Regions from separate parts of the Brevibacillus sp. NPDC058079 genome, predicted to be linked through region 2. Evidence: a T-box and tRNA genes for the amino acid it is inferred to sense, from the RefSeq annotation. Region 2 holds a T-box; the other holds one or more tRNA genes.

Region 1 (16,174 bases), on a different contig from region 2:
GACGGACCTCTTGGGCCCAGTCAATCTGGTGAGTGTCGTCCATGCAATTTGTCTTTCGGGTGGCAGTGCATACGGTTTAGATGCTGCAACAGGTGTCATGCAGTATTTGGAGGAACAAGGCATCGGACTGGATGTTGGCTATGGCGTCGTTCCTATCGTTCCAGCAGCAGTCTTGTTCGACCTGGCTGTAGGCGACTATCGGGTTCGTCCGGATCGTCAAATGGGCTATGAGGCAGCACAGGCAGCAAGCCGTGAGACAATAGCACACGGAAACGTCGGTGCTGGTACAGGTGCTTCAGTTGGAAAGCTGAATGGATTTGGGAACGCGATGAAGAGCGGGTTGGGCACAGCTTCCGTGATATTACCCAATGGACTCGTCATAGGCGCGATCGTCGCTGTAAATGCGGTCGGTCATGTCGTAGATCCGCAGTCAGGGACGATCATAGCCGGGCCGAGAGATGAACAGGGAACCATTCGGGATAGCATGGAGATAATGCGCCAGCAAGCTTTTGCTCCGATCCCTCCAGGTACGAACACGACAATTGCCGTAGTCGCGAGCAATGCCCGCTTGTCCAAAGCAGAAGCAAACAAAGTAGCGCAAATGGCTCACGACGGGCTTGCCCGTACGATCCGTCCGATACACACCATGTACGATGGCGATACGATCTTTGCAGTAGCAACAGGCGAAGTAGAGACAAGTGTAGACTTGGTGGGCGCGTTGTCCGCAGATGTGCTGGCAGAAGCCGTCATCCAAGCGGTTAAGCACGCAGAGGAAGCAGGGGGACTGCCATCTTATCGCAGTTACTTCCAGGAATAGGTGTAACATAATTGGATGCAGAGGAGAGGATTGGCGGATGAAGCAGGTGATATCCTTTGTTGACGAGCAGGAAGTTGTGCGCCTAACGCAGGAGCTAGTTAGAATTCCGAGTGTGTTTCGCCCCGATCAGGCAGGAGCGAATGAAGAGCGGGTCGCGCTGTTTGTCGCCGATTATCTTCGCAATATGGGTTTGCAGGTCTTCTATGAAGAGGTTGTTTCAGGCAGACCGAATGTCATCGCTTTTTACGATTCGGGCAGGCCTGGCAAAACGCTTTTGTTCGAAGCCCATACGGATGTCGTAACAGAAGGGGACCGGGATGCTTGGAGCTACGACCCTTTTGGCGGGACAATATCTGGTGGACGTATCTACGGGCGTGGCTCCTGTGACACAAAAGGAAATCTGGCAGCCGCGATATGTGCCGTCAAAGCTATCCAACGATCCAAACAGTCTTTTACAGGCAAAATCCTCCTGTGCATCCCTTGCGATGAGGAGAGCATGATGATCGGGATCAAAGATTTCATCCGTCGCGGTTGGGCCAACAACGTCGATGCGGCGATCATCTGCGAACCAGAAGAAAATCAGCTCTGCATCACGCAAAAAGGAGCCATGAGAGCCATCCTTCGTACATTTGGCAAGATGGCGCATGGTGCCATGCCACTGACGGGAATCAATCCGAACACACGTATGGCACGCGCAATAGTCGCGTTAGAGGAGCTGGAACGCAAGGAAATGGCGCGTCTGGGAGAGCATCCGATGTTGGGATGGCCGAGTATCACTCCGACGATTTTGCAGGCACCGGTCAAAGGAGATGCCCAAATCAACGTCGTACCCGATCAATGCATGACCACACTTGATATTCGCACGGTCCCCGGGCAGGACCACCAGGAGTTGTACAAAGAAATCAGTGCCATATTAGAAGGATTAAGCAAAGAAGATGACAAGTTCAAAGCTTCCTTGGAACTCATCGAAGAGCGTCCTTGGACCTTAACTGGCATGAAGGAAGAAGTCGTGACTTCTGTTGCGAGCGCCTATCGGGAAATCACGAAAAAAGAACCCGTATATAACGGTGTCCCAGGTGCGACAGATGGAACCTTCCTGCACAAAGCCGGCATTCCGATTTTGACGACAGGCGCAGGCGATCGCCACATCCCTCATCATGCTGATGAGTACGTAGCGATTGACCAATTGGTAGAATCCACCCAGCTTTTTGCCTTATCTGCATTGACGTTTTTGACGCAGCCAGTGCGAGCCTAATCACCTACAAAAGAACTCTGCTTACGCTAGCGGCAGAGTCTTTTTCTTCTCGTAAAAGAAGTTTTCTTAGTAAAAACTTGCAGAATCCATCTAAATTTTTTTACAATAGGTTTGTTACATAAGCAAAAAGGAGGCACGTGCCCATGAATATGCGCTGGAATTTGAACGTCTTGTATTCCTCGTTTGATGCGCCCGAATGGAAACAAGATTGGGAGAAGTTAGTACGTGAAATGGAAGAGATCAAAGGCTGGGCAGTTCAAAACTTGCAATCTTCAGAAGATGCAGTAGCGAAGATGGAGACATACATAACGATGATGACCTCCGTTCTGCAAACGCAGTTCCGCTTGTACGCCTACGGAGAGCTGACTGCAAGCGTCGATGCCAAGAATGAAGCAGCATTGCTCGCGATTGAAAAAGTACAGAATCAGGCAGTTGAGTTGGTTGAACCAGGCGTGCAGTTCCAAAAGTGGCTAGGAACGTTGAGCAACCTAGACGAGTTGATTAGCCAATCGGATCTGTTAGAGACACATCGCTTTATGTTGACAGAAATGTCAGACAAGAGCAAATACATGCTGAGCGAAAAAGAAGAAATCGTCCTGGCAAAAATGAAAAATACAGGGTCAAATGCATGGACAAAGCTCCATGAAATGCTGACGTCCACATTACTGGTAGACATCACAGTCGATGGCGAGCACAAACAGCTTCCATTGCCTGTGGTGCGGAACATGGCGAATGAAAAAGATCCGCAGCTGCGCAAAACGGCCTACGAGGCGGAACTTGCCGCTTACAAAAAAATCGATCAAGCTGCTGCTGCCAGCTTGAATGGAATTAAGGGCGAGGTTATTACCGTAGCGAAGCTCAGAGGCTATGAATCGCCGCTGGATAAGACGTTGCAAGACTCCCGCATGGACCGCGAGACGCTCGAAGCGATGCTTCAGGCGATGCGTGAGAGCCTGCCATCCTTCCATCAATACTTCCGTACAAAGGCGAAGCTGCTCGGTCATGAGAGCGCTCAGTTGCCGTTTTATGATTTGTTTGCGCCAGTGGGTGAGGCAGACATGCGCTTCTCGTATGAAGAATCCCGCGACTTCATCGTGAAGCACTTTGGTAGCTTTAGCGAAAAACTCGCCAACTATGCAGCACGAGCTTATGACGATCAGTGGATTGATGCTGAGATTCGTGAAGGCAAGCGTGGGGGGGCATTCTGCTACAACCTGCACATCGTAGGGGAGAGCAGAATTATGTCCAACTACACAGGCAGCTACAGCGATGTGAGCACAATGGCACATGAATTGGGACATGGCTATCACGGAGAATGTCTCGTAAACGAAGCATTCTTGAATAGCGAATACCCGATGCCAATCGCCGAAACCGCGTCCATTTTGTGTGAAACCATCATTGCCAATGCAGCGCTTGAACAAGCGACCTCCGAGGAAGCATTTGCGATTTTGGAAAATGATATTAGCGGAGCAAGTCAGGTGATCGTCGATATTTATAGCCGTTACTTGTTCGAGACTGCTGTATTTGAGCGCAGAACAGAAGGTGCCTTGTCTGTTTCCACTCTGAACGAACTGATGCTGCAAGCACAAAAGGACGCTTACGGAGATGGTTTGGATTCGGCAGCTCTACACCCGTACATGTGGGTATGCAAACCGCACTATTATAGCGCGGATTACAATTTCTACAACTTCCCGTATGCTTTTGGGCTCTTGTTCGCGAAAGGCTTGTACGCAGAGTATCTCAAGCGCGGGGAAGCTTTTGTTGAGCAGTACGACAAGCTCTTATCTGTTACAGGCAAAATGAGCGTTGCGGATGTAGCAGCCATCATGGATGTTGATGTACGCTCAGTCGATTTCTGGCGGAATTCACTCTCTTTGGTTGCAAAAGATATCGAGAAATTCGTTGAGCTCGCGTCTGCACGCCTGAACTAAATAGGAAGAACGTCCGCTATGTCATTAGCGGACGTTTTTTATTCATAATGCAAAACGTTTTTGTGCGCATAGGGAACAGAGGGGAAGGAGAAAGTAAGAAAAAACAGATGAGGTGATTACGTGGTAAACGGATTGCAGTTACTCGACCTATTGCGGGAAACGGAGAACAAGATGCTGCATTTACATAGAGCCATCGACAGAGTAAGCAGCGAGCCGGATTTCAAGGAGTCTGTCAGTGTTCTTACCGTAGTCGTTCGTGATTATCAGCTTCAGCTCGACAAAATGAAGCAAGCGTTGGGCAAAATCGAAATCGGAGGGCAACAACAACAGCAGCAGCAGGCCCATAATACCGAAATACATTAAACACAGAAAAACAAACAGCCCTCGAACTGCTGCAAAGGCAGATAGGGCTGTTTGTTTGCTTTTATGTGTAGGAAAGCCTACTGGAAATTAGCGTAACGCTTCACTCCGTAAAACGGGTAGAGCTTATGCATGTATTCGACTTTGCCATAGCGAACATCTTCGCCATTCGCATGAACGATTGCCCCATTACCCAGATAGATCGCTACGTGGGACACGCGTCCTTTTCCAAGCGCATCGTAGAACAAGAGGTCACCAGGCTGTGCTTGATCCAGTGATACTTCTTGGCCGCCACGGAATTGATCTTCAGAAGTGCGCGGAAGTGTAACCCCAAGCTGTTCAAAAACGTATGAAGTAAAGCCACTACAATCAAAGCCATTCGGAGTAGTTCCACCTAAGACGTATGGTGTATTGAGCAATGGCTCAAAAATTTCCTTCATACGGCCCAGATCTTCTGCATTTACCTCGGCAGGCAGCGAAACGGTAGAAGTGAGATTTGGACTTAAGAACTCTGTAGCAACATATGCTTCACGATCTTCGAATTCAATTTTCGTCCATTCACTACCTGTTTCTACAACTTCTACAACGGAACCGATTCTTAGCTTGCCTAACACTTTTGCGTCAGTCGAAGGCTTTTTACGCACATTCAGCACGTCACCAGTGACGCGGGCCTTTTCACCGGCGGTTAGTTCTTTAGACTCAGTGGTAGCGTTATCATTCTGATCGACAGCTACATCGGAAGGAATGTCAGTCGCAATGGAGCCAGAAGTGTTTGCACCATGAATAGACAAAGTTTGTCCAATTGACAATCTATCATCATTCAGTTGGTTCCATTGGATGATTTGATCCACCGATACTTGATGCTCGCGAGCGATCTTGCTCAGCGTATCACCTGCTGATACCACATATGCCGATGAGGATGCATGGGCAGCAGTAGGCAGCAGAGTGAAGAGGGCGAGGAAGGTGAGTAGCCTCGAAGTCTTTTTCATGTCATCGTCTCCACCAATCTACTAAAATCTGCATATCTATCTAAAATTCTATCGGATTTTCGTTGGTAAATCTATGAAAAAAATAATCTTTCACTATTTTTTCAAAAACTATTGCATTAGGAGATAGAATCGTGCTATATTAAAAAAGTCGCCGCAAGATGGAGACAAAAACTACATGGAGCTGTGGTGAAGTTGGAGTTCACGCCGGTCTGTCACACCGGAGGTCGCGGGTTCGAGTCCCGTCAGCTCCGCCATTCTATCTTTAGAATGTGCGAATTACATAGTTTCTCGTAATGTGCCGGTATAGCTCAATTGGTAGAGCACCTGACTTGTAATCAGGGGGTTGTGGGTTCAAGTCCTATTGCCGGCACCATTTTTATGCGGTCGTGGCGGAATTGGCAGACGCGCTAGATTCAGGTTCTAGTGGTGGCAACACCGTGGAGGTTCAAGTCCTCTCGACCGCACCATATGGTAAACAATAGGTTCGTAAATTGGCTGATGAAGCTAATTACGAGCCTTTTTATTTTTTCTTGAATGTTGAATCCTCCTCCATTTTCCATTACAATCACATTGTGATAATGAATCTCATTTTCATCATCGCTTTTGATGATTCATAAACAAACAAGCAAGACAATGGAGGGGTAGTTGTGGAAGAACAGTTGGAACTGTTTGATGTAACCATTATTGGCGGTGGCCCTGCGGGGATGTACGCTGCCTTTTATAGCGGAATGCGCGATATGAAGACGAAACTCATAGAAGCGAAAGAAGAGCTCGGTGGACGAATGTTGATCTATCCAGAAAAAATGATCTGGGATGTTGGCGGTGTACCACCACAACTATGTGAAAAGTTGGTTGCTAATCTGGTGGAGCAAGCGAAGACATTTGATCCCACCATCGTGCTGGGCGAGGCGATCATTGGACTGGAGCCACAAGAAGACGGCACGTACATACTCGTTGCAAAATCGGGGAGACGGCATTGGACCCGCACGATCATATTGGCTTTGGGCCGGGGTATTTTGAAAATGGCGAAGCTGGAGATCGAAGGAGCCGAGCGCTACGAGGTGACAAATCTTCATTATACAGTGCAGGAACTGGAGCCATTCCGTGGTAAGCACGTCCTCATCTCAGGGGGCGGGGACTCCGCGGTCGATTGGGCAAACGAACTGGTGCAAATCGCAGAGTCTGTAACTGTCGTGCATCGCCGTGATGTATTTGGTGGACATGAGCGGAATGTGAAGCGCATGAAAGAGTCATCTGCGATCGTTCGCACTCCATATGCGGTCACGCAATTGCAAAGCTCAGACAAAGAAACGATCGATAAAGTGACGATACGTCATCTGGAGACGGACGAGACGGAGCAAATCGATGTAGACGCCATCATCGTCAATCACGGATTGAAGGCCGATTTCACAGGGATTAAAGAGTGGGGCTTGGATATGGATGAGTGGAACGTGTTTGTTAGTCCTCGTCTGGTAACGAATATGCCAGGGATTTTTGCGGCAGGCGATTTTGCGAGCTTTGACAGCAAGATTACGCTGATCGCGGGAGCATTCACCGATGCTGCTGTGGCCGTAAACAGTGCCAAATTACACATAGACCCGGTAGCAGATCGGATGGCCTATGTTTCTTCCCATAACCAGCGTTTTAAAGAAAAGAACAAAGCCCTCGGGGTTATCGATGAGGATGACGAGTAGAACCTGATGTAGGACAAAAAGCCCAACATTTGCAGGTTGATTGTCGCTTTTCCCATACGGTACATTGTTAGAGGCAACGTGTAATAACAATGACCGTCAATATAAATAGGGAACTTCGCGTCAGTAAACCGATCAACAAATGTGGGAGAGGAAGTAGAAATGAAAAAAGTTCGGCATTGGCCGATCAGTATGGCGACAGTGGTCCTCGTGTTCTCGCTCGGTATGAACTACGCGCCTGAGCGTGCAATGGCGTTACAAGTGGATCCGTTATCTCCTGCTCTCGAGTTGCAGGAAAAGCTACAGGAAAAGTATGTGGAGAAGATGGACCTCAAGGAAGAGGAGGTTCTCGGCTTTTACTACTCATCGATGAAAGACAGCACAGATGCGCGTAAACATAACATCAGGCAAGCATTGAGCAAGCTTCATAATGAAAAAATCAAGCCGCAACAGGTGTTTTCTTTCAATGAAATAGTGGGAAACTCGAATTTGCCGGAGGATGGCTGGCAAAAGGCTGGGGTTATTCAGAAAGGTCAACTCGTCGATGACTATGGAGGCGGGATTTGTCAAGTTTCTAGCACGCTTTACAATGCAGCTGCTGAAGCGGGGATGATCATGATGGAACGGCATAACCACAGCAAATCAGTGGGATACGTGCCAATGGGTCAAGATGCCACAGTAGCGTATGGCTATAAGGATTTTAAATTTACCAACTTGTATGATTTTCCTGTGAAAATCAAAGCAAAATCATACGATGACGAACATGTTGTGATTGCGATCATACGTGCGTAGCTTAGAAGGAATAAAGGGGGCATCCTATGGATGAACCCTGTTTTTTTCGGTATTTTGTCAGGAAAAAAATGGATGGTCATTTAGTTTTGAGTCATGCATTCCTGACCATACTGTTTTAGAGGGAGGTGCCGTGATGTTCGTTCAGGTGACAGGTGATTCACACAATCAAGAGGTTCTCGTCATGGGAGAACGGTTAGATCGCCAGCAGGATGGTTACTATCTTTTGCCTGGGAGGCTTGTTCACGCATTGAAGCCACATGATTTGCCGGTAGGAATCCCATTCAAGCTCTCAGGTGCGCTGCCCTCTGGCTACGGGTTTTATCGGGAGGACTCTGTTATTTTTCGGCGGACGAATGATACTCCCTCCCTGTGGATTGATGTTACTTCTACATATATGGTTGCTGAATGGGATGGTTTGTTCTCGGTAGAAGCGACGGTTGAAGCCCGAAAGCATGTCGTGGAACAACAACAGCAGTTTGCGTTTGTCCTCTCCGAAGCGACAGAGCAGCAAGTGATTTTCCATTACGAATTTTCCTGGAGCACTGAGCAAGAGATGGACCTGGAGAGTGCGTTGGAATCCATTTGTGATACCGTGATTGAAGTAGAAGCAAGAGGGAATGCCCGTCTTTGGCCTGGCTATCGTAACTGCATGGAAGAAGGCGAACAAGACAAGCTGTAATACGCCGTACAGCCATGATATAGTGAAAAAAAGAGACAGCCACCAAAGGAGAGGACAAAATGGAGTCAGTCAAAAATATTTACTGTATCGGTCGCAACTATCGATTGCATGCTGCGGAGTTGGGGAACGATGTGCCAACCAAGCCAATGATCTTTGATAAACCAACACATGCGCTTGCAATGGCAAATGGCGAGGCCATTGAGCTTCCGGCATCGCGTGGAGAGCTCCATTATGAGGCAGAGCTTGTGATTCACTTAGCGAGACCGTATGAGGTTGGAGCTACACTTGACGATATGATTGACAAAATAGCACTCGGGATCGACTTTACTTTGCGGGATGTTCAAAGTGAACTGAAGAAAGCGGGGCATCCATGGCTGTTGGCAAAAGGGTTTAAAAATTCAGCAATTTTGACGTCTTTTCATCCTTTTCCTGGTATCCATGAGCTGAACCAAACCGATTTCTCCTTGCTGAAAAATGGAGAGCAAGTGCAACGCGGCAATCTCCGTGATCTGATTTTTGATTTGGAAACCATTATGGCCTATATTTCCGAATATCTAGGCCTGGATCAAGGGGATATCATTTACACGGGGACGCCAGCGGGGGTAGGACCTGTTGCGGATGGAGATGTCCTCACTCTCAACTGGGGAGAAGAGACCTGGGGGCAGTTTACGGCGAAAATGAAATAGGTACGAGTGGAGAACCATCTTCTGACAGAAACATGCAGAAGATGGTTTTTGTTTGGAGTTCGGGCCATCAATATAGCCGTTTTTTGCGACGAAAATCACCTTTGATACCGTTTTGTAACTTTTATGGTTCCATGGAACTAAGAGGTAGCAACCACCTACGTTACACCGTGTTTTCAGACTAGTCCCATGCTACCAATTCCATCATTGGAAAATTTTACGGTCTTATCCTCCTGTTTCCTCCTGCGCTATTCTGTCCATGTACCCAAGACGGGTGCCACAACATGACAAGGAGGAAAAGAAAGTGACGAAACGAGATTGGGTAATGAAGTCAACAGTAGCAGTCATGCTGAGTACGTCCCTGTTAATGGGTGGTCAAGCTGGAGTAGTGGCCGCTAAGACACAAGATTCAAAACAGTCAGAGGTTGCAAATATTGCTACTTCTTTGATCGGGAAGGATTACGAGTACAAAGCAAAGGGACCGAAGCAATTCGGATCAGCGGAGCTGGCTACGTATGCGTACAAACAAGTAGGGATTTCCATCGGGAGCACAATCTCTAGCCTGTACAAGACTGGGACGAAAGTATCCGAAAAAAGCGTGGCGCCAGGAGATTTGGTGTTCTTCGCCTCTAGCGGAAGCGGCAGCCCAACTTTTATGGGAATATACATAGGCAGTGATCAATTCGTTTATTCTTCGAAAGGGGAAGACGAGGTAGTTGTAAAAAAATATTCGAAGTACAGTGACAAATTTGTAGGGGCTCGTCGTGTTATTGATTCCTCGGGGAATACGCCTAGCAAGCCAGAACAGCCTGTAAGCAAAACTGCCGATCAGGTCATTAAAAATGGTGAAAAGTATATGGGCACAAAATACAAATACGGCTCAAGCAGCAGTACGACCAATACATTCGACTGCTCTTCCTTTACACAGCGCGTGTTTAAAGAAGCGGGCATTACATTGCCGCGCGATTCCCGCCAGCAATCTACTGTGGGGAAATCTGTTTCCAAGAGCAATCTGCAAAAAGGTGATCTGATCTTCATGAAGGCATCGGTAACCAGTTCTTCTGATCGGATTACACACGTAGCTATTTATGCAGGGGATGGGAAAATCCTGCACACTTACGGTAGTCCTGGTGTGACTTATTCCAAGTACGATGGAACGAATTGGGAAAAGCGCACAGTTCAAATCAAGCGCGTCATTTAAGCATCAAATCCATTTCAGCTCTCGTGCATTCGCATGGGAGCTTTTGTACTATATATGACGCTTGTTCTCACAGATCGTTTCGCGTCAATTTCTGCCAATATGGCAAAGGGAATCATGCCGTTCTCCGTTCGCTGAAAATGAACAACAAGAAATATGTTGTAATATTTAGAATTATACATATAATAAAAACTGAGAGGTGATTCAGGTGTCAGAAAATAGTCTGCCTACCCCTGTTTTAACCAAGAAAGGACAGGAAACCCGCAAAAAAATACTGGATGCCGCAGAGCATGTGTTTGGTGAGCTGGGCTATTATGATGCGTCCATCGTCTTGATCACACAGCATGCACAGGTATCTCAAGGAACGTTTTACAATTATTTCGAGTCGAAGAAAGCGATTTATGATGAATTGATCAGGCAGCTGAGCAGAGAGCTTCGTTCGACGATCAAAGAAGCGATCATGGCAGCAACCACGCAAGAAGAGAATCTGCGCCTAGGATTTCTGGCCTTTTTTCGTTGGATCAAACATCATCGCAACATGTACAGCATTATTCAACAGGCTGCGCTCGTCGACCAGGAGCTGTATCGCTGGTATTACGCCAAACTGGCAGCGGGGTACGTACGAAGTCTGAAGAACGCCATGAACGAAGGTGCGTTTCGAGAGATGGATCATGAGACGCTGGCTTATTGTCTCATGTCGATCGGACAATTCATCGGGATGCGTTGGGTTTACTGGGAAAATGAAGACGTACCGGAAGAGGTGTTAGAAACAGCTATGTCGATGATTATGAAAGGGATTGCTGCCAAGCCGTAACCGATCCATTTTATAGGCAAAGGAGTAGAGTTCATGAACGGAATTGCTTATTGGATTGAAAAGCGAGCCCGAATCACTCCGACGCGGATCGCAGTGATTGCCAACGATCAATCACTTACGTATCAGCAAATGAATGAACAGATCCAACGTCTTGCCAACTATTTACGACATGAGCTACAGGTCAAAAAGGGGGACAGGATCGGCATTTTGTCCCAAAATAGTTTGGAGTATGTGCTTCTGTTGTTTGCCATCGCCAAACTCGGTGCGATTGCCGTCCCCTTTAATATCCGTTTGACCCCTGCCGAATTAGACTATCAGTTTGAGGATAGTGGTATCCGCGTGTTATTTGCCCAGCCCGAGTTTGGTGCCACCATTGAATTGATTAAGGCGAAAGCCAGTGTTGCGCACATGATATGGCTGGAACCGGGAGAACTCCCGTGGAGCCAGGATGGCCCGAATGAGTCATCCCAGCACAGTAGGACCGAGGCAGATGACGGCAGTGGAGATGATCCATACATCATTTGCTATACATCAGGAACGACAGGAAAGCCCAAGGGAGCAGTGCTCACCCAAGAAAATATGTTTTGGAACGCCGTACACAATGTAGCCGCGCTTGATCTCACCTCAGAAGACTGCTCGATCGTATTATTGCCACTCTTCCATATCGGGGGAATCGGACTGTTTGCCTTCCCTACATGGCTTGCTGGCGGACGCGTCGTTGTCGCCGGGAAGTTCGACGCTGATAAAGCGATTCAATTAATTGAAACACACCGAGTCACCATCGTTATGGGTGTGCCTGCCATCCATGAAGCCATTCGTCAATGTCCCTTATTTGCTACCACATCATTCGATTCCGTCCGTTGGTTTTACAACGGCGGCGCTCCATGCCCCATGGAACTCATCCAGCATTTTCAGGAGCGAGGCCTCCCTTTTGGACAAGGATACGGCCTGACAGAAACATCCCCCACCGTGTTTATGATTGCGAAGGAAGATGCAAAAAGAAAAGCTGGCTCAATCGGCAAGCCCGTTATGTTTTGTGAAGTCCGCCTGATCTCGGATGACGGAAAAGACGTAGGGCAGGGCGAAATCGGAGAACTGCTCGTCAAAGGTCCGAATGTGATGAAGGAATACTGGAACAGACCAGAAGAAACAGCCAAGACCATCCGGGATGGGTGGCTATACACAGGGGATTTGGCATGTTTTGATGAAGAAGGGTTCGCCTATATCGTAGGCAGGCGCAAAGACATGATTATCTCAGGCGGGGAGAACATTTATCCGCTAGAGCTGGAACAGGTCATCGGCGAGCTAGATGACGTTCAGGAAGCCGCAGTCGTCGGTGTACCCGATGAAAAATGGGGAGAGGTCGCGAAGGCGTTTATCGTGGCCAAATCAGGTGTCGTCATCACCGAAGCACACATCAGAGCGCACTGTGAGCAAAGACTGGCGAAGTATAAAATCCCGAAGTCATTCGTGTTTTTAACCGAGCTGCCACGCAATGCAACCGGGAAAATCATCAAACAAGCATTGACCAGATTGAAAAGCGATTCCATTACGCAATGAGGTGATTCGCATGGCGAGATTTGCAATAGGGGAGCAAGCATCTTTTAGCAGAACGATTACGGAAACAGATATCGTCCTATTTGCGGGAATGAGTGGGGATTACAATCCAGTGCACATCGACCAACAGTACGCAAAAGACACGCGATTCGGCCAGCGTATCTCACATGGACTGTTGACGGCGAGCATGTTTTCCAGATTGCTCGGGATGCAGCTACCTGGCATCGGTTCCATTTACAAAGACCAGACCATTCAGTTTACGGCTCCGGTATTGATCGGAGATACGATCACTGCGACCGCCACCGTGCTGGAATATCAGGAAGAGCGGGGCATAATCCGATTGCTTACGGAATGCACGAATCAGCATGGAAAAGTAGTTCTGACTGGAACAGCGACGATGCTCGTACCGAAGGAAGGAGCGAAAGTATGAATCATTTTGCAGCGAATACGGTCCACGAGCAGACCATCGGAGTGGAAGCGACGTCTGTATTTTTTCCGGAGGGAGTAGAAACAGCTGAGCGATTGGCTGAAAAGACAGGAATCCCCACGCGAGTCATTATCGAAAAATTCGGTCTATACCAAAAGCATGTCGCAGATGACACCCTTCATGCATCAGACCTCGCTGTGCTCGCTGCCCAACAGCTGACCGACTCGGTGATCGATCCATCTGAGATTGACGTGATTATTTACTTCGGCAGTCCGCACAAAGATTACTATGTATGGTCCAGCGCACCGAAGATTACATACGAACTAAAAGCGACAAACGCATACGGTTTCGAGATGATGAACGTCAGCTCATGCTTTCCAATCGCCTTGAAGGTTGCCAAAGATATGCTGACGGCAGATGCATCCATTGAAAACATTTTGCTGGTTGCTGGCTGTAAAGAATCACAAATCGTCGATTACGACAATCCTCGCTCGCGCTTCATGTTTAATTTTGCAGATGGGGGGACAGCGGCTCTCGTAAAGCGTGGTGCTACAAAGAGCAGAATTCTCCACAGTTGTGTGATTACCGATGGTTCTTTTCACGATGATATAAGGGTTCCCGCAGGCGGCTCTAAGCAACAACCTAGTCATGAAACGGTGGAAAACAGACTCCACTACATCGATGTGCCGAATCCGAGCGATATGAAAGAACGACTTGATCCCATCTCGATACCGAACTTTGTCCATGTGGTAGAGCAGGCATTGGCAAAAAGCAATCGTTCCTTACGCGATTTGAAGCTGCTACTTCCTTTGCACACAAAGCGTTCGATGTTCTTAGAGCTGTTGGAACGATTGCAACTTAGCGAGGAGCAGGCCGTCTATCTCGATCATTATGGGCATTTGTCTGCACTTGATCCGTGTATTGGACTTCATGTCGCACAGCAAGAGGGACGTCTTGCCCCAGGGGATATTGTCGTAGCTGTCAGTGCTGGAACAGGATATACGTGGGCTGCAACTGTACTGGAATGGTTAGCCGAATCGCAATGAACATTTTGACTCTTAAGGAGGAACGGGTGTGAAAAAAAGAGGATGGAAAATGTTGCTCCCGCTAGCGATGTCTGTCGTGCTTGTTGTTGGTTGCAGCCAAAATGAAAGCGCTTCATCTGGTGGTGGTAATACGGTCAAGGTAGGCGTACTCGCTTCGCTCACGGGGCCATTGGAGAGCTACGGAAAGCAGACGGCGCGAGGTTTTGAGCTCGGACTCGATTATGCAACAGAGGGCAAGCGAGAGATCGCTGGCAAAAAGATCGAGTTCGTCGTGGAGGATACGGAGACGAAGCCGGATGTTGCCGTCCAAAAAGCGACGAAGCTCCTGGAGACCGACAAGGTAGATTTTCTCGTAGGCTCTTCGAGTTCAGGCGATACGCTGGCTGTCCTTCCCCTAGCAGAAGAGTACAAAAAAATCATGGTCGTAGAACCGGCTGTAGCAGATAGTATCACCGGGAAAAACTGGAACAAGTACATTTTCCGCACGGGTCGAAATTCTTCGCAGGACGCAGTTGCTGGCGCTGCGGCGATTGCTTCCAAAGGAACGAAGATCGCGACGATGGCTCAAGACAGCGCCTACGGTCGAGAAGGAATCGAAGCCTTTAAGACCGCGGCTGAAAAATTAGGGGCAGTCATTATCGAAGAACAATATGTGGACACGAACACGACTGATTTTACAGCCAACATCCAAAAAATCATTAGCGCCAAACCCGAATATGTTTTCATCACGTGGGCAGGCTCCAACTCCCCTTGGAAACAGCTTCAAGATATGCAGGTTCAGCAAAAAGGCATCAAGGTATCTACGGGAGCACCTGATATCGCTGCCTTGAAAACGATGGAGGCAATGATCGGAATGGAAGGTTTCTCGGTGTATTACCATTCGCTCCCGAAAACGAAAATGAACGACTGGCTCATCGATGAGCACAAAAAGCGTTTTAATGGCGAGATCCCAGATTTATTTACGGCAGGCGGGATGACGGCAGCCGTAGCGATTGTGGAAGCATTGAAAAAGACGAACGCCGATACAGATTCGGAGAAGCTGATTGCTGCGATGGAAGGCATGACCTTTGATACGCCGAAGGGCCAGATGCAGTTCCGGGCGGAGGACCATCAGGCACTGCAAACGTTGTACGCGATCAAGCTGGAGAAAAAAGACGGAGTCGATCATCCTGTGCCTGTACTCGTCCGGGAGATGACGATGGAAGAGACAGCACCACCTGTCAGGAACCAGAAGTAGAGGAGGTGTGTGATGAGTTACTTGTTGGAAACGGTTGACCTCAGCGTAGCATTCGGGGAGCAAACGGTCATAAACAAGGTATCGCTACGCATACCGAAGCAGCGATTTACTTCGATCATCGGACCGAATGGAGCCGGAAAGACGACGTTGTTTAACTTGTTGAGCGGGCAGCTTACTCCATCGCAAGGAACGATCCAGTACAAGGGGCAAGATATTACACACTTGCCCCCAGCAGCACGAACGAGATTGGGTATTGGTCGATCGTTTCAATTGACAAACTTATTTCCCAAGCTAACGGTGCGGGAAAATATTCGATTGGCAGTACAAGCAGCACAGGGAGTTCGGTTTCGTTTATGGATTTCCCAGGCAGATCAGATGCGACAGGCAGAGGAAGTTGAGCGATTGCTGCATCTGGTATTGCTCGAGAAAAAGGCGAATGTGCTTGCGAGCCTACTGGCGCACGGGGAGAAACGAAAGCTGGAGCTGGCCATGCTCCTTGGACTGCGTCCAGATGTTCTATTACTCGACGAACCGACGGCGGGGATTTCGTTGGAGGAAGTCCCAGCTGTATTGAAGGTGATCGAATCGATTAAGGAAAGCAATTCGTGCACGATCATCCTCATCGAACACAAGATGGACATGGTCAAATCACTCTCCGATCACATGGTCGTTCTGTTTCATGGAGAGCTATTGGCTGA
Region 2 (16,174 bases):
GTGAATTTGTGCGAGAAAAGAACGGAAGCGACAACCGCTAGTAAGGCAAACAAAATGCTTAACATCCCGATGATGAAACCGATTTGATGGGCTTCAGCAGAGAGCTCAGCTTTTTCAATAAACGAAATATATTTCCAGCCGGTTTTGTCTGAAGTAAAGACGTTCGCCAAATACTCGGTATCGTTCATCGTGACCGCAAAGCTGCTGGGGGTATTCTCTGCGATAGCAGCCAATTCAGGAATTTGCGTATCTTTCAGTTTTTTCGAATTGAGCTCGGGGTTCTTCGGATTAGCCAAAATCGTTCCGTCTTTGCCAACCAGCATGAGATAACCCGTTTTCCCAATCTTAATTTCTTTCAAAATGTCGGTTAGCCCTTTTAAATTCACATCCAGTCCAACGACGCCCAGTGGTTCACCCTTGTCATCCTTTAGCATTGTCACGTTACTGATCACGATACTGTTGTCGCCTAAATAGAGATACGGATCTGTGGTGATCACTTTTCCGGGATTCTCCATTGGGGTTTTGTACCAATCCCTTGTACGCGGATCGTAATTCGGAATGACATCATCTGTCGGCCACTGTATGTATCCTCCGTATTTTGTCGCTAAATAAATAAATGCAGTATTCGGATGAGAATCGACAAATCGTAGGAAATCTTTAAAAACGGCCGCCTCTACCCCGCCATTTTGCAGTGGGGTATGCTTGGTTTTGGTTGGTTTGTCCATATACGTCGTGATAGTGTTATCTGCACTTTTTAATAAGGGACTGCCTGCTATCAGGTTTACGTTTTCACGAATCGAGTCGAAATACAAGTTAATCGCGTTGTCTACTTGAGCCACTTCTTTTGTCGAGGATTCAATAAAATAAGTCTGGATTCGCTCCTCCATACTGACATATACAAATGAGCTGATCACTCCAATCGGGATTAAAATAATGGCAAGAAATGCTGCTATCAGTCTTTGCTTGATGCTTACCCGCATACGTATCCCCCGCAGTTCTTCTTGATGTCCATAAGAACAATTACCCTACATCCTTTTCCCGTTCTTTTTTCCAAGTAAACGTATAATGAAAAAAGCCGCCCAAAACTTCAGGGCGGCTCTACTTTTATACGCTTTTACTTCATTTCATTGATTTCAGCGCGGATTTTTTCTACAAACGCATCCACTGTCATCGCGCCTTCATCGCCCACTCCGCGTTTGCGGACGGACAGTGTACCGTCAGCCACCTCTTTTTCACCGATGACCAGCATGTACGGGATTTTTTCAACTTGTGCTTCACGGATTTTGTAGCCGATTTTCTCATTGCGGCCATCCAGCTCTACGCGAATGCCAGCTTGTTGCAGTTTTTCTCTTACTTGTTCTGCATATGGCATATGCACTTCGCTGATGTTCATGATGCGTGCTTGGATCGGAGTCAGCCAAATCGGGAATGCACCTGCGTAGTGCTCGATCAGGATACCAATGAAGCGCTCCATGGAGCCGTACATCGCACGGTGCAAGACAACTGGACGATGCTTCTCGTTGTCTTGACCGACATAAGTCAGGTCGAATTTCTCAGGCATTTGGAAGTCCAGCTGGATCGTTCCACATTGGTGACGGCGTTTCAGAGCGTCGGTAATTTGGAAGTCGATCTTCGGTCCGTAGAACGCACCGTCTCCGTCTTTGATTTCATAGGCCATACCGAGCTCATCCAACACTGTTTTCAGAGAGCTTTCTGCTGCTTCCCATAGCTCATCAGAGCCCATAGAATCTTCCGGACGAGTGGACAGAGCCACACTGTATTCGAAGCCAAATACCTTGTAGATGCTATCAATCAAAGTGATCATGCCTTTGATTTCGCTCGCGATCTGATCAGGACGAACAAATACGTGCGCGTCATCCTGGCAGAAGGTGCGCACCCGCAGCATTCCATTCAATGCCCCGGAGTACTCATGGCGGTGAACTTGCCCGAACTCGGAGTAACGGATCGGCAGGTCGCGGTAGGAATGCATCTCGTTTTTATAGATCAGCATGTGACCTGGGCAGTTCATTGGTTTCAAGGCATAAGTCGCGTTGTCTACTTCAGAGAAGTACATGTTCTCTTTGTAATGATCCCAGTGACCAGATTCTTTCCAGAGACGCTCGTTCATGAGGAACGGAGAGCGCACTTCTGTGTATTGTGCCAATTGTTGCAGACGGCGGGAGAATTGCTCCAGCTCGTTGCGAACAGTGAAGCCTTTTGGCAGGTAGAACGGCATACCTGGTGCTTCCTCGGAGAACATGAACAGTCCCAGTTCTTTACCCAATTTGCGGTGATCGCGCTTTTTCGCTTCTTCGATGAAGTGCAGATATTCATCCATGTCTGCTTTTTTCGGCCAAGCTGTACCGTATACGCGTTGCAGAACTTGGTTTTCTGCTTTTCCGCGCCAGTATGCACCTGCCACGCTCATCAGCTTGAATGCTTTGATGAAGCCAGTGGACGGCAAGTGCGGACCACGACAGAGGTCGAAAAATTCGCCTTGCTCATACATTGTGATAGTCGCATCCTCTGGCAGGTCGCGAATCAGCTCCAGCTTCAGGTGATCGTTCAGTTCTTGAAAAATCGCAGTTGCTTCTTCGCGGCTTACGACTTTGCGGCGAATCGGCAGGTCTTCCTTCACGATTTTTTCCATTTCTGCTTCGATTTTGCCCAAATCCTCTGGGGAAAGGGAAACTGGAATATCCATGTCGTAGTAGAAGCCATCTTCGATCACAGGACCGATTCCGAACTTCACTTCAGCGCCGTAAATGCGTTTTACCGCTTGAGCGAGCAAGTGAGCTGTACTGTGGCGGTATACTTCCAACCCGTCGGCAGAATCGAGGGTAACGATTTCAATCGCTGCGTCATCTGTGAGTTCTGTGTACAGATCGACAACCTTGCCGTCTTTTTTACCAGCTACTGCCTTTTTCTTCAGGCTAGAGCTAATGGAGCCTGCGATGTCTTCGATAGTAATCCCAGCGTCGTATTGACGAACGGCTCCATCTGGGAAAGTAACATGAATTTGTGCCACTGTGGATTCTTCCTTCCTGTATCTTGTTTGGTTGAGAAAATAAAAAAACACTCATCCCCAAAAAGGGACGAGTGTGTTCTCGCGGTACCACCCTACTTCAAGTCTGTTCACAAAAACAGACTCCTCATTCCATGTAACGGTATTTAACCGGCATACCGATAGTAAAAGCCTACGCTTCGTTCCCGGTAGCTACTCGAAGGTGGTAGATCAATAACAGTTCGCAGCGAGCTTCCAGCCTGTTGACCCGCCTCTCTAGAGCGTCCTAACTATTGTCCGTGTCCTTCTCATCGTATTTATAAGCGCTGTAAAGTTGTTGTTGCTATTATAGTTTAGAGGGATTATTCCCGTCAAGTACACGTCGCTCGGATAGACAAAGCGAACAAGAGTGGCAAGTAACGAGCCGACTGTCAAAAATACTGCGGATCGTCTGTGCAAGCCCAGGCTTTTCGGAAGCCATGTGGAGCACGATACTCTCAGGAGCCAGTGTAACCAAAGCACTGACCAAATAATCCTCGTCCCTGCATTTTTGTTCGTCCATGTTCAGAACGGTATCCAACTGTTCAAGCCAAAGCCGATCCCCTTTTTTATCATAAAGATGGAAAGGTTTGTCCACACTAGGAACGACATGAACGACTTCCTGCTTGGTTTCCTGTACAGCAATGAAATAGCGCAACAACTCGACAAACTCTTGGTATTGCTTGTCTTCCAGATATTCATCAATGCCAGTTTCCACGAGTTCGAATAGCTCGTTCCAATGTTCCTGTAGTCGAAACCGGACGAAGCCCAAGACGTTAATTGTTCTCTCCCACTCCAAATAGGTGAAAACGTCGCGATATACGTTTGCCTTGCGTGTTGTAGCCGTTAACAGTTCCCTGCCATCAAGCTCGACTTCTTGGCACATGCGTTGAATATAAGGAAAAATCTCTGCCCACTCTGTCTCCATCTGTTCGGCAGCGAGTAAGTCAGCGGCCATTTCTTCCATAATTTTCGGTTCCTTCACCTGAATGACCCATTCGGCTAATGTAAGAGCAACGAAGGCTCTCGCCCACTCGATGGTCTGCGCGTCATACTCAGTCTCACACCAGCTTTGAAAGTAGAACAAGAGGTATCCATTCTCTTCTTGCTCCCTGTATGTAATGCGCACCGGTGCAGTGTTGACCCGCTCCGTCATCTCATTTACGATAGCCCGATACGTGTCACAATGCTCAGGGACATTCTCCAGCAATACGCGAAACGTCTGCATAACCATCCCCCCAACCGCCATTGTAGTTACAGTATATGTCCCGTCAGGAGCGATATACTTTTAAACGGTTGGAAACTCAGGGAAGGTTGCAGGTAAAAAGTTCCTGATTAAATAACCAAAAAACGCCCCCCTGCCGATTTCCCTTTGTTAGGAGGGGGGCAGAGAAGCGTTTTTTTGGTTTATTAGTTTTGCATGACAAAATCACGTTCTGCCATCTCGCCGTCTTTGAAAACGCGCAGAATGTCATACTGTGTGTTGCGCTGTGCAGGGATTTTGCCTGCGCCGCGAATGAGCTCCAAAATTTGGTTCGTGTTGACCTTGTACGTACATGCCGCTGCGGAAACAACGTTTTCTTCCATCATCGTTTGACCGAAATCGTTCGCTCCATAAGAGAGAGAAAGCTGACCGTAATGCGGGCCCATCGTCACCCAGGAGGATTGGAAGTTTTTGATATTATCCAGCATAAGGCGGCTGATTGCCAGTGTTTTCAAGTATTCCTCTGGCGTATTGTTGACAGCCTTCATGTTGGTGTTGTCCGGCTGGAAGGTCCAGACGATAAACGCTTTGAAGCCGCCTGTCTCATCTTGTGCATCACGAATGCGCAGAAGGGACAGTACACGCTCTTCCATCTCTTCCCCAAAACCAATTACCATGGTAGCTGTACCAGGCAAGCCTGCACGGTGTGCGGCTTTTTGAGTATCAATCCATTCAGTCCAAGAACCCTTCAAGCGGGAAATCTTCTGACGTGTACGATCATCGAGGATTTCGCCACCCGCTCCCGGCAAGGAATCGAGACCCGCTGCCTTCAGCTCTTTCAGCACTTCCTCGACAGACATGTTGGAAACTTCCGCGATTTTCATCACTTCCGCTACAGACAGAGAGTGCATCGTAATATGCGGGAAGCGCTGCTTGATCTCACGCAAGAGGTCAGTATAATAATCCAGTTTCAGATCCGGATTGGTACCGCCTTGCATCAAGATTTCTGTACCGCCAACGTCCACGGTCTCCTGAATTTTTTGGAAAATCGTTTCTTTTGGGAGAACGTATCCTTCAGAAGAGCCCGGGCGACGGTAAAAGGCACAAAAACGGCAATACGTGTCACATACGTTCGTGTAATTGACGTTGCGACTGATGACAAAAGTCGCAATCGGTTCTGGATGATGCTTTTGCATGACCAGATTGGCGTAATGTCCGATCTTTTCGATTTCATTGCTCGCAAACAAAGCCAGACCGTCTTCGAGACCCAGTCGTTCACCTGCGAGAGCACGTTCCAATATAGAATCGATCATAAGGATCACTCCTTGTACCATACGTAAATTCCATCCCACATCATAACACAATACCAGGACATCGGCTATAGCCCGAGGTGCTGGCAGATTCGCTCCGTACGCGAAAAAACCCTGCAAGAGACAGGGCTTGGAATCGCAATGATTCTTATTGTTCTTCATATCCGATCTGTTCGTATACTTCTGGCTCCCAGTAAATCACGGTTTGCGCGAGTGGCAAATTCGTTTCGCGTGCTCCGTTTGGTTGGCCATTAAAATAGATGATTTCTGTTATGGCTACCCGATCACCACGAACGTCAATTTCCCCTGACAATTGCAAGTTAGTCCCGTTTGGCGCATAGAAAACGACTTTTCCCGAACCCAATGTTTTCATTGGTTCCTCCCATGATGTTTGTCCTGTTTCCCTACATTTTAGTGGATAATCTTTCCTAGCGTCAATGAAAAAACAAGGACTTCACTACCAATATTCGACCTAGGATACACTCATTGGACCACGCTACTAACCATTTTACTGGCCCAGCGATTCCCACTCGACATCTAACTTCAGTTGTGGTCTTTCTTTGGACAAACTGGCATAGGATAGCTACAATAGAAAAAACCTTCTAAGGAGATGCTCATGCTCGAACATATCACACAGCTATTCATGCAATATGGGATGTGGGGACTTGTTGCCATGGCATTTTTGGACTCATTTATTAGTCCGATTCCTCCGTTTTTTATGCAAATTGCGATGAGTCTGCTCGATCCAGGCTCAGCGATTCAGTTTGCAACAGTAGCCTTTACTGCTTCCGTCCTCGGCGCCCCCATCGGATTTTTGTTGGGGAGATGGCTGGGAAAACCACTTTTGCACAAGATTCTCCCTGAAAAATGGGTGATTGTAGCGACGGAAAAATTCGTAAAAAACGGGGATGCTGCCGTACTGATCGGAGCTTTTACCCCCATTCCTTTCAAGGTTTTCACTGTGCTCTCTGGCGTATTCAATTACTCGCTGACCAAGCTCATGTTTTATGCGATTATCGGGCGGGGATTGAAGTTTTATTTGATTGGCACCTTGTTTTATTTGTACGGAAAACACGCAAAGGTTCTGATCGATGAATACTTTGAGATCACGCTGCTGGCGATCGCAACAGTGGTTGCTGCGATCTGGTTTATTTGGAGTATGCGCCGCAAGCGGTATGCATAAAAATCAAAAGCGCCTTCGCCACCTCAACAAGTGGTCTAAGGCGCTTTTTGATTTATCGGGTCTGAACAATAGCGGACTGTTGGGCCCAATCTTCAACGCTGACAAACTGATATTCCACCAGTTGGGTAAAGAACTGTACATCCAGCAAAGAATCGGCTTGAATCCCCCGCTTTTCTTGTGAATGGAAATGCTTTTCGGCATACAGCTTTGCCAAAATGTATTTGCGGGCATTTCCCTCACGCGTCACCTGATCCTCCGCTTCACTGACGATGCATGATAAGGTGTACAAATCTACCATATGGTCCGCGAGCGTTTTTAATTTGTACGTTACATAATCGTGGGTCTGTTGCATGAGATAGGCGATATTTTCCTCCAGGATGGCCAGTTCTGTCCGAATCAACTCGGCGTACGTCTGTGAAAAGGCATGCTTCCAGCCAGCTATGCGCTCCCGAAGCAATCTGCTAAACGCTTCGTGGCTGTTTTCTTTTTGCATCACACGCAAAATATCGAGTGCGAGTATATTCGAGGTGCCTTCCCATACGGTCAAAACTTGCGCATCACGCAACAGACGCGGCGTCACGTATTCCTCGATATATCCGTTACCACCATGAATTTCAATTGCGGTATGGGTCGATTCGACAGCCTCTTCCCCTGTACGGTATTTCAGCAAAGGAATCAGCAGGCGAGCAAGCGCGTTATCCTCTTTGCTCGCTGAATGAGACTGCAAGCGATCATAAACAGCAATCATATCAAACACCGCACCCGTGCTGACCTCCGTATCCATTAAGAGGCTCACCAGCATTTCTTTTACCATCGGGTACTGATCGATTGGATTCCCGAATGCACGACGTTGCTCGGCATAATACCTCGCTTCGTAAAAAGCTCGACGCATGATCCCGATCGAAGCAATCGCGTTGCAAATGCGAGACAGATTCAGGGCTTCTGCCATGTACTTGAAGCCGTTCTGAGGCTCCCCGATCAAATAGCCCTCTGCTCCGTTCAACAGTATCTCCGCAGATGGTACGGCGTTGACGCCCAGCTTATCTTTCAGGCGGCGGACCTGGATGTGATTGCGTTCGTTGTCAGGCTTTATCCAAGGCACCAAAAACAGTCCGAGCCCTTTTGTCCCCAGTTTCTCCTCATCGATTCTCGCCAAAACAGTCGCAACAAATGCTCCAGCATTGCTCGCAAAAAACTTTTCTCCTGTCAATCGGTACACACCAGGCCGACCTGTTACTGGCTCTGCTACAGTCAAATTCGCACCGACATCCGAACCACCCTGTCTCTCCGTCAGCCAAGTAGCCCCTTCATACAGGCGAGTGCGATCACGAGAGGTCAGTCCTGTCAGGTACTGCTCCTTTTGTTCTTCGCTGCCATAGCGGTCAATTAAATAAGCGGCTGACATCGACAAGGTGACAGGGCAATAGAAGCCCGGCTCAGACTGACTCACGAGATAGCCCATGAAAAAGGAATAGCTATACGGCGCTTTTCTGCCCAACTCAGGAATGTCTTGATACAAGTAGCTGACGATGCCTGCTCCGTAAACTTCTGCTACTGTTTCCTTATACCCTTCATTGGTAATGATCTCAGAAATGTCCTCGCCCAGTCGATTGTACTTGCGCAATCTCGGCTTTCCTTCTCTGTCTGTATAGGCGGCACGCTCATCGATGGGTCCTGCCACTTGCGTACCTAACCAGCTCAACTGCTGTCTGGCCCATTCATGCATGGAAGCAGGGAGATAACGTTCCAGCAAATAATCGAGGTTGGGATCTGCTTTGAAAAAGTTTTGCGCCTGTGGCGTACGCGGGTGCGGGATGTTGTCGCTGTATGTTCGCTGATCGATGCTCGTTTGCAAATCACTCATCGTAGTTCCACTTCCTTTTGGGAACTGACATCACGCAATACATGCTTTAGGACTTTTCCGCTCGTGTTCCGCGGCAACGCAGGAACGATATTCACCTGTCGCGGGAGCTTGTAATCGGCGAGATGACCACGCAAAAAGCCTTGGATTTCCTCTAGCCACTCTCGATTGGTATCAACTCCTGGTTTCAGAACCACATAGGCCGTAACCGTCTCACCCCACTCAGGATGTGGCAAACCTACAACAGCTACCTCGCCAATCGACGGATGACGCTCCAACAACTGCTCGATTTCCTTAGGGTAGACGTTTACCCCGCCTGTAATCATCACGTCTTTTTTGCGACCAATCATCCACAGAAATCCATCCTCATCCACGCGTGCAATATCACCAGTGTACACCCAACCATCGCGTATGGTTTCTGCTGTAGCCACTGGATCGTTGTAGTATCCTTTCATTGTCCCTTCTCCGCGCAAGCGAATTTCGCCCGCTTCGCCACTGGCGCATCGCTCTCCTCGCTCGTTTACAACCTCCATTTCGGCGAACAATACACCTCGATTGCCTATACTGCCGATTTTGTCCGGATGCTCTCGATGCAGGAGACACATTCCGGTCGGCCCTGCCTCCGTCAAGCCGTAGACGCACGCCAGTTTATCGCGTCCATAAGCCCCTTCCATAACCGAAGCCATCTCTTTGGACAGAGGAGCCCCGCCATACATCCAATGTTCGATGGAAGTCAAATCGTACGCCGTAAACTCGGGATGCTTCATCGTCAGCAAATACGCCACTGGCGCTCCGAAGAAATGCGTAATCCGATGCTGCTGCACCAAATCCAAAAGTAGCTGCGGCGAGAAGGTCAAGGCCATTACCTGGGTGGCGCCAAGCATAAGCACTGCAATGAAAAAGAGATGGAGGGGAGCCGAATGACTCAGTGGCATCAAATGCAAAATTCGCGAATGATGAGTCATCGTCAGTTCAATCGACATCATTTTCGCGACAGTCAATAAGTTTCTATGTGTATAAAGCACCCCTTTAGGGCGTCCAGTCGTACCAGAAGTATACAGGATGCTGACCTCGCTATCTTCGTTCATGTTCGCCAAATACAGCTGCGAAGAAAGCGCATTCATTTTATCAAAAGACACGTCATTGGCATCCCAGTCAGCGATTCCATGCCAATTCCCTTGACTCACACCTGTTTTGATTGCCACAAGCTGTGGCGTTTGAAGGACCCACTCATTCACGATAGGTACGAGGGCATCATGAACAAGAAGTGCCTTTGCACCGGCATGTTCACATATATGTCGTACTTCTTCTTGGGTTGAGCGCGCATTGATCGGTACGACGAGGGCACCACTACGAATGACGGCGACGTAAAAAATAGCAAACTCCGGGCAATTGGGCATCAGCATGACAACCCGATCCCCTTGCTCGATGCCAAGCTCTTGTAAATGGCAAGCCCACTGAGTAGAGCGTGTGTCCCACTGTGAAAAGCTGATCTCTACATCTCCTGCAATCAGCGCGGACTTGTCAGGGTATTTCCTTCCGTTTGCTGTGAGCAGAGCTGATACGTTCATCGTTTCTCCTCCTCATTTTCTTCAAGCAATTTTTGTTCAAAGTTTTGCTTGTAGACGAGAATGTCTTCTCTCAGTTGTCGGAGTTCCATGATTTTCTCGTCGATCTCAGCCAGCTTTTGGTTGCCGTACTCAATCGTTCGCATAAGCTGCGCACGACCTGAACGGTCCTCGTCGAACAGCTCAATCATTTCGCGAATCTGATCCAACGAAAATCCGAATCGCTTCCCTCGCAGAATGAGTCGCAGCCTGGCACGGTCCTTGCGGTTATAGTGCCTGCTTCCCTTCTCTGTCCGACTGGGGAAAATCAAGCCGAGCTCTTCGTAGTACCGAATCGTTCTGGTGCTGACATCTAATTGTTGAGCAAGATCAGAGATGGTCCACGATATTTCCTTCTGTATTCCTTCTCTGCTCATGTCCAGCGCCCCTTACTTACATTTATAAAATTCACAATTTACCGAATAAAATGATTGTAACTGCCGTTTACGTAAACGTCAACTTGATGAAAATTTATCGGGCCAATCACCAATCTATTATTCGCCCATATATTGTTATTGTGATTTTTGTGGAAGGAGGTGAAGCAATGGCCGTCATCAAAGCGAACTCCAGTGATGTCGATATGCTTGCCAGACTGATTCGGGCCGAGGCTGAGGGTGAAGGTGAGTTGGGCATGTTGATGGTTGGCAACGTTGGGGTAAATCGGATTCTAGGTAACTGCCTTGACTTCAAAAACATTCGCAGCATGCGTGACATGGTCTATCAATCTCCGGGAGGATTCGAAGCGATCCAGAAGCCGTATTTCTATCAACGGGCCAGGGAAAAAGACAGAAGACTGGCACAGCGCGCAGTCAATGGAGAGAAAACCCGCCCCGCGAGCAACGCATTGTGGTTCTACCGTCCTGCCGGAAACTGTCCTCCTACTTGGTGGGATCAACAAAACTCCGGTCGCTATAAGGCACACTGCTTCTTCGTTCCAACACCAGCAGATTGCCCACGCGTCTATTAAAAGAATGAGATAGATAAAGGAGCGAGTTCATCATGAGTCAACAAATGCCTTACACTGGTTACCCTCAACAACAATACGGATACGACATGTACCCATCCGCACAGTTTCCATACGGCATACCTCAGCAACAGCAGCAGATGATTCAGCAGCAGCAACCTCAACTGGTTCCGATGCAGCCAAGCGGATCCTTGATTCCTGGAATGCCCATTACTCCTGGGCAAGTGATGGAAGAATCGTACATCGAAAACATCCTTCGCCTGAATCGAGGCAAGGTCATTACGGTGTACCAAACGTTTGAAAACAACAGCCAATGGAACGCCAAAATTTTCCGTGGCGTCCTCGAAACAGCTGGCCGCGACCACATCATTATCAGCGATCCGCAAACCGGCAAACGCTATTTGCTCCTCATGGTCAACACCGATTACATCACCGCGGACGAAGAGTTAAATTACATTCCGCCTCAGCTTCCAACAGGAGTTCGGTAAGCAACCAAGCACAAAAAGACAGTTTCCGTCGGCTATCCCCGGGGGAGAACTGTCTTTTTGACGTTTATACCATTCCATGCTATTAATGAGTGAGAAACACGACCGCTTTGCAAAGGATGAGGAAGAGTGGCATTTGGGATTACACGAGACGAACTGAACCGTTGGAAGCAAGCCGTTAGTCGAGGCGAATTGGCATTTCTCACTCACTATTGGCTGGACCCCCGGTTTCCCGGAATCAAAACCGTTACAAAAGTAGGCTGTGCCAATTATTCGTTACTGACAGACTGGTGCCTTGCCAACGGGCTCGATCCTGTCTACATCCATAACCGTGCACCCTTCCCACATTTTGATTTACTTGGCGAAAAACAAATCCAGATCTTGCAAAAGGAAGGTCTGTGGGATCACTTGGAGCGCTTCCGCATGCTGGATGATAGACGAGACTAGGATGGATCTTTTTGCACGTGATAGCCTCGATCACCATATGGCGCCAGCTTTTTCATCCATTTATCTTCGAGTTTTTCCAGTGCATCCTTCCCATCAAAATACGGATGGTCTTTCTTCTCAACCTTTTCTAGTACTTCGATTTCAAAAGCGTCCGAACCGTATTTATCCCAGTCTTTTTGCAGCTCACGATTAGGATGCGAGCCATGCTGAAGCATGAACTTTCTACCGTTGATCGTTTTTAGGTTATTCGTGCTCGCGATGAACACTTTGTCGTTTTGCTTGTTCTTAATTTGATAAACGCCTGCATCGGTTTCTACTTCCTTGTACATCTGTTTGAGCTCTTGCTTGCGATTCATCTGTTGCGCTCCCCGTTCCTCTCCTTCATTTTCCACAGCGATCCGCCAATATTGACTCCCGTCCGCCTGTCTATCCATCAAACCAACATCGACTAAATATCTCCGCAAGGTCACATAATCATCGTAGAGACCTTCCAAAATCTCATTCACTTCCCGCTCGGTGTAGAAACGATCGAGCTCAAATTTTTTAGAAATCTCTTCGAGGAGAATGAGTTTATGCTTGTGCTTGCGCGGGAATCGTTCTAATCGACCTGATAGTCCATTCGGCAAGAATTTCTTTACGATCGCGGCATACTCTGCAGCATCGCCATCTTTCGAGGTATTCTTTTGCTTGCTTGATTTGGCATCGTTGGACGATTGATTTTTATCCGCTTCATGCAGTAACTCCATCATGACCAGGAACACCTTGGCCTGACGTTCTTTTTCCTTGAGTGCAAAGCGGTGATTACGGATCGTCGATGCACTGCCGATCCCCATTTCATTTTGAACCTCAGTGTCTGTCTTGCCCTGGTAAAAGAGGCGAAGCAAATTAACCTGATGATCAGACAAGCCCGTCAATCGTTTATCCAACTGGCTCAGGTGAGTAAAGACAGAACCGTGCGTAGCCTCGATATGATGGCGCATAAAGCGGGACGCTTCATACAGGACACCCTCCACTGGATAAATAATTCCTTTCTCCACCTGTTCCCCACAGAGCAAACACATAAAATGTTCGTCTTGTTCGATGTAACCTTGCTTCCACTCTTGAAGGGAAGCGCTCCAGAATGCTTCATGAAGACTCATATATAAACACAACCTTTATTCGTTTGATTTATTATAGATAACTTATCACCGCGTTTGTTTTATGTCAAACAAAAAAGCCCTCTGTTGTGTATTCGCACAACAGAAAGCCTTTTTGTCTATGCTTCACTGGCTCGCATCGCAAGACTTGCTTGAGCCAACTCTTTTAAAAATGCCAGACGATCACCTTTAAAGAAACGTCCTTCTGTTGCTGTCCGATTCTGCCGATAGCGGATCGCCAATCGGTTTACCAAGCGATTAATCTCCAGATGTTGTTCCTCTTCCATAGTAAACCGTACAGCGTATTCGTAATAGTCCGTTTCCCACGGAATCGTGCGGACTACGTGTCCGTACATTTTCAGAGCCTGTCCGCACAATTCCGTCGCAAACTGCAGAACGAGCTGGTCATTTGCCGGCATTTTGAGATGAGAGAGAAAACGAAGTCCACCTGCCCCGATATCCTCGATCAATACCTGCGTGCTCCCAATCTCCATGGTTTTCCCTTTGACCAGCACAATAGTCATGTCTGCACAGAGGGCGTATTCTAGACGTAAGCGAAAAAATTCACGTTGATGCCCCTCTGATCTACCTGGCATTGTTTTCTCCTTCTTTCTCTTCTCATAGTGGGTAAGACGCAAAAGAAAGAGCGCCTGTCACCTTGGCGCCTTTCTTTTTATTTTTTGGGCTTTCGGTATTTGATCTCCTGCTCTTTCACCTGAAAGCGATTCCATAATTCTCTCTCATCATGTGTAATGGAATCATGCTTTTCCAGTCGGAAGAGGAGTCTAACGACCACCCAAACAATCAAAAGAAACGCAAAAAAGATAACCAGTGTAAGAAAGATCATAAAACCTGCCTCCTCCCGTTTACTAACAACATATGGGAGGAAGCAACATAAGATAACCAAATGTGTCAAAAACGTGACAATCCTTCTTTTCTAGAAGGTAGTCACACTTCGCGGCTTCTCAGGAACAGCGAACAGCCTATCCAAAATCGGAAGCTTTTCTGGAGCATCCAGCTCCAATTGGCCGTATTGATACAGTTTTTGGGCAGTTACTACCCCCATCACGAGCGAAGAAAAATCCGAAATATCTAGCTGTACCGAAACGTCAGGCTCCACTGCCTCTCCTAATTCCGGACGTCCATCGACAAACTTGATGACCCATGTTCCTTCATTCTCAGGCAGGAACGAATCGCGGATCGTCAGCTTTACATTTACCGTTTCCGAACCAAAACGGTGGTGGGACAACTGACGGAAAAATCCCGGCACATCAATGATCCGATACATCAAACCGACTCCAGATACATGGCTCTCATGATAAATGCTCCACAATATCGCATCCGTTCCATTGCCTGGATCAGATAGCAACAAGTGAAAATCTTCGTCATGCGTCGTAAATTCGATCCGTTGAATCTGATCGGCCTGGCTACGCAGGAAAGAGAGCAGTTGTGCAAGTGCTTCGCGCCTCTCATACTGAAGCTCTCTTACTTCTATGTTGTTGAAGAGTTTGTTTTTTTCATGGGCGCTCTGGAACTGGAAAGCGAGATAGCCGCCTAGCCTCCCTTCCTTTTTGTAGCCGACGGTAATCATTTCAGGACTATCGAGGAGTCTGTCCCACTCTCGATCTGTTCGCTTGATCATGCCATGTGTTTGACGGGCGATTCGGTGATAGCAAGCAGACAGTTCTTCTTTATCCTCTTTTCCTATATAGACGATTTTGTCCTTGCCTACAAACGGCAGGCTGGACGGCTTGAACTTGTATTGGTGAACCTTGGTCCCTATTCCAAAACCCATTTGCTTGTAAAAATCAACACGAAACGGATAGAGAGAGACCAGCGAGATTCCCCGCTCCCGATAGCTGGAAAGAAAACCTTGCAGCATCGTCATGGCCACTTTTTCCTTTTTATGCAAAAGGTCTACGGCGACCATCCCAATACCGCCAGTCAAAAGCAGTGTACCGTGAACATTCATAGGAAAATCGTACCATTTCATTATACCCGCTAGTCTTCCATCACGGTAGCATCCGTGGTAGCTGACATGTGGGTCGTTTTCGATCGTCTCCCTTACGCGTTCGGCAAATCGCTGTCTGCTCTCTGCACCCAGTAGATTGCTTCCAGGGTAGCTCATCGCTGCAATCCTAACGACCTCATCGATATCGTCAATTGAAACCGGTCGAATCTCCTCCATCGTCTCATGCACTCCTGTCAGCAAAAATTTGGGCATCTAGGAAAATAGTATCGATGAATGCAACAACTGGCAATATGAAGTTTGTATTTTTTGGAAAACTGTAACCAATTATTGAAAAAACGTCCGCACTCGGCGGACGTCTTCGAATTAGTGTGTCTGTTTGACTCGGCTTCCTTTTGCGATCACAAGCGCCAGAACAAAGCTGCCTATCGCAAGCACTAATGTGCCTGTGAAGACCACATGAACACCGCTAGCCAATAAGTCTCGGATCTGTGCCAGCTGTGCCACTGGAATCGATCCGTGTTCAAAGGAAGCTCCTAAATTCGCATGACTACTTGCTACAGTCACCATGTTGAACAACATTCCGAATACCGCTGCCCCAAAGGTTTGACTAAATGTACCCGTGAATGTATTGAGGGCAACCGCTGTCCCCCTCTTGTCGACTGCAACGGACGATTGAATTTTTACCATGATGATCGGAGAAATGAGCCCCATTCCCAAACCAATTAAGCCTACAGCCACATAAATAAGGTATCCCGCTGACTGAGCGGACAAGAAGCTCAACAATGTTGTCGCTACGGTCAGAACGGCTGTCCCTGCCATAAACAATTGTTCAGCTCGCAGCTTGCCTAACAAGTTCCCGGCAAGGATAGAGCCGATCGTCCAGCATACCGGCATCGGTGTCAGGACAAAGCCAGCCATTGTCGCACTTTCTCCCAAGACTCCCTGGCTCCAGATCGGCAAGT

The links. A T-box is a leader RNA that pairs with one kind of tRNA and senses whether it is charged. The one in region 2 lies ahead of thrS (threonine--tRNA ligase), so its partner is inferred to be a tRNA-Thr.
Region 1: it encodes a tRNA-Thr, which carries the amino acid that the T-box ahead of thrS (threonine--tRNA ligase) is inferred to sense. The anticodon was not compared.

The regions. Positions count from the first base shown of each region.
Region 1 covers NZ_JBHVSO010000001.1:512,888-529,061, forward strand. The annotation lists gene ACFVS2_RS02685 (P1 family peptidase) at 1-817, shown strand, start outside; gene ACFVS2_RS02690 (M20 family metallopeptidase) at 855-2,072, shown strand; gene ACFVS2_RS02695 (M3 family oligoendopeptidase) at 2,216-4,003, shown strand; gene ACFVS2_RS02700 (hypothetical protein) at 4,124-4,366, shown strand; gene ACFVS2_RS02705 (C40 family peptidase) at 4,444-5,352, opposite strand; tRNA gene ACFVS2_RS02710 (tRNA-Asp) at 5,530-5,606, shown strand; tRNA gene ACFVS2_RS02715 (tRNA-Thr) at 5,650-5,725, shown strand; tRNA gene ACFVS2_RS02720 (tRNA-Leu) at 5,733-5,819, shown strand; gene ACFVS2_RS02725 (NAD(P)/FAD-dependent oxidoreductase) at 6,000-7,046, shown strand; gene ACFVS2_RS02730 (VanW family protein) at 7,206-7,835, shown strand; gene ACFVS2_RS02735 (hypothetical protein) at 7,969-8,514, shown strand; gene ACFVS2_RS02740 (fumarylacetoacetate hydrolase family protein) at 8,574-9,200, shown strand; gene ACFVS2_RS02745 (C40 family peptidase) at 9,502-10,398, shown strand; gene ACFVS2_RS02750 (TetR/AcrR family transcriptional regulator) at 10,604-11,209, shown strand; gene ACFVS2_RS02755 (o-succinylbenzoate--CoA ligase) at 11,243-12,769, shown strand; gene ACFVS2_RS02760 (MaoC family dehydratase) at 12,780-13,196, shown strand; gene ACFVS2_RS02765 (3-oxoacyl-ACP synthase) at 13,193-14,239, shown strand; gene ACFVS2_RS02770 (substrate-binding domain-containing protein) at 14,307-15,476, shown strand; gene ACFVS2_RS02775 (ABC transporter ATP-binding protein) at 15,489-16,174, shown strand, end outside.
Region 2 covers NZ_JBHVSO010000003.1:371,443-387,616, forward strand. The annotation lists gene ACFVS2_RS11905 (methyl-accepting chemotaxis protein) at 1-980, opposite strand, end outside; gene thrS (threonine--tRNA ligase) at 1,115-3,028, opposite strand; T-box leader at 3,089-3,325, opposite strand; gene ytxC (sporulation protein YtxC) at 3,351-4,271, opposite strand; gene mqnC (cyclic dehypoxanthinyl futalosine synthase) at 4,454-5,560, opposite strand; gene ACFVS2_RS11925 (hypothetical protein) at 5,706-5,930, opposite strand; gene ACFVS2_RS11930 (YqaA family protein) at 6,174-6,740, shown strand; gene ACFVS2_RS11935 (acyl-CoA dehydrogenase family protein) at 6,793-8,604, opposite strand; gene ACFVS2_RS11940 (class I adenylate-forming enzyme family protein) at 8,601-10,172, opposite strand; gene ACFVS2_RS11945 (MerR family transcriptional regulator) at 10,169-10,585, opposite strand; gene ACFVS2_RS11950 (cell wall hydrolase) at 10,753-11,175, shown strand; gene gerQ (spore coat protein GerQ) at 11,208-11,660, shown strand; gene ACFVS2_RS11960 (hypothetical protein) at 11,787-12,104, shown strand; gene ACFVS2_RS11965 (DUF2087 domain-containing protein) at 12,101-13,243, opposite strand; gene ACFVS2_RS11970 (PilZ domain-containing protein) at 13,360-13,836, opposite strand; gene ACFVS2_RS11975 (hypothetical protein) at 13,914-14,087, opposite strand; gene ACFVS2_RS11980 (GNAT family N-acetyltransferase) at 14,178-15,428, opposite strand; gene ACFVS2_RS11985 (MDR family MFS transporter) at 15,576-16,174, opposite strand, start outside.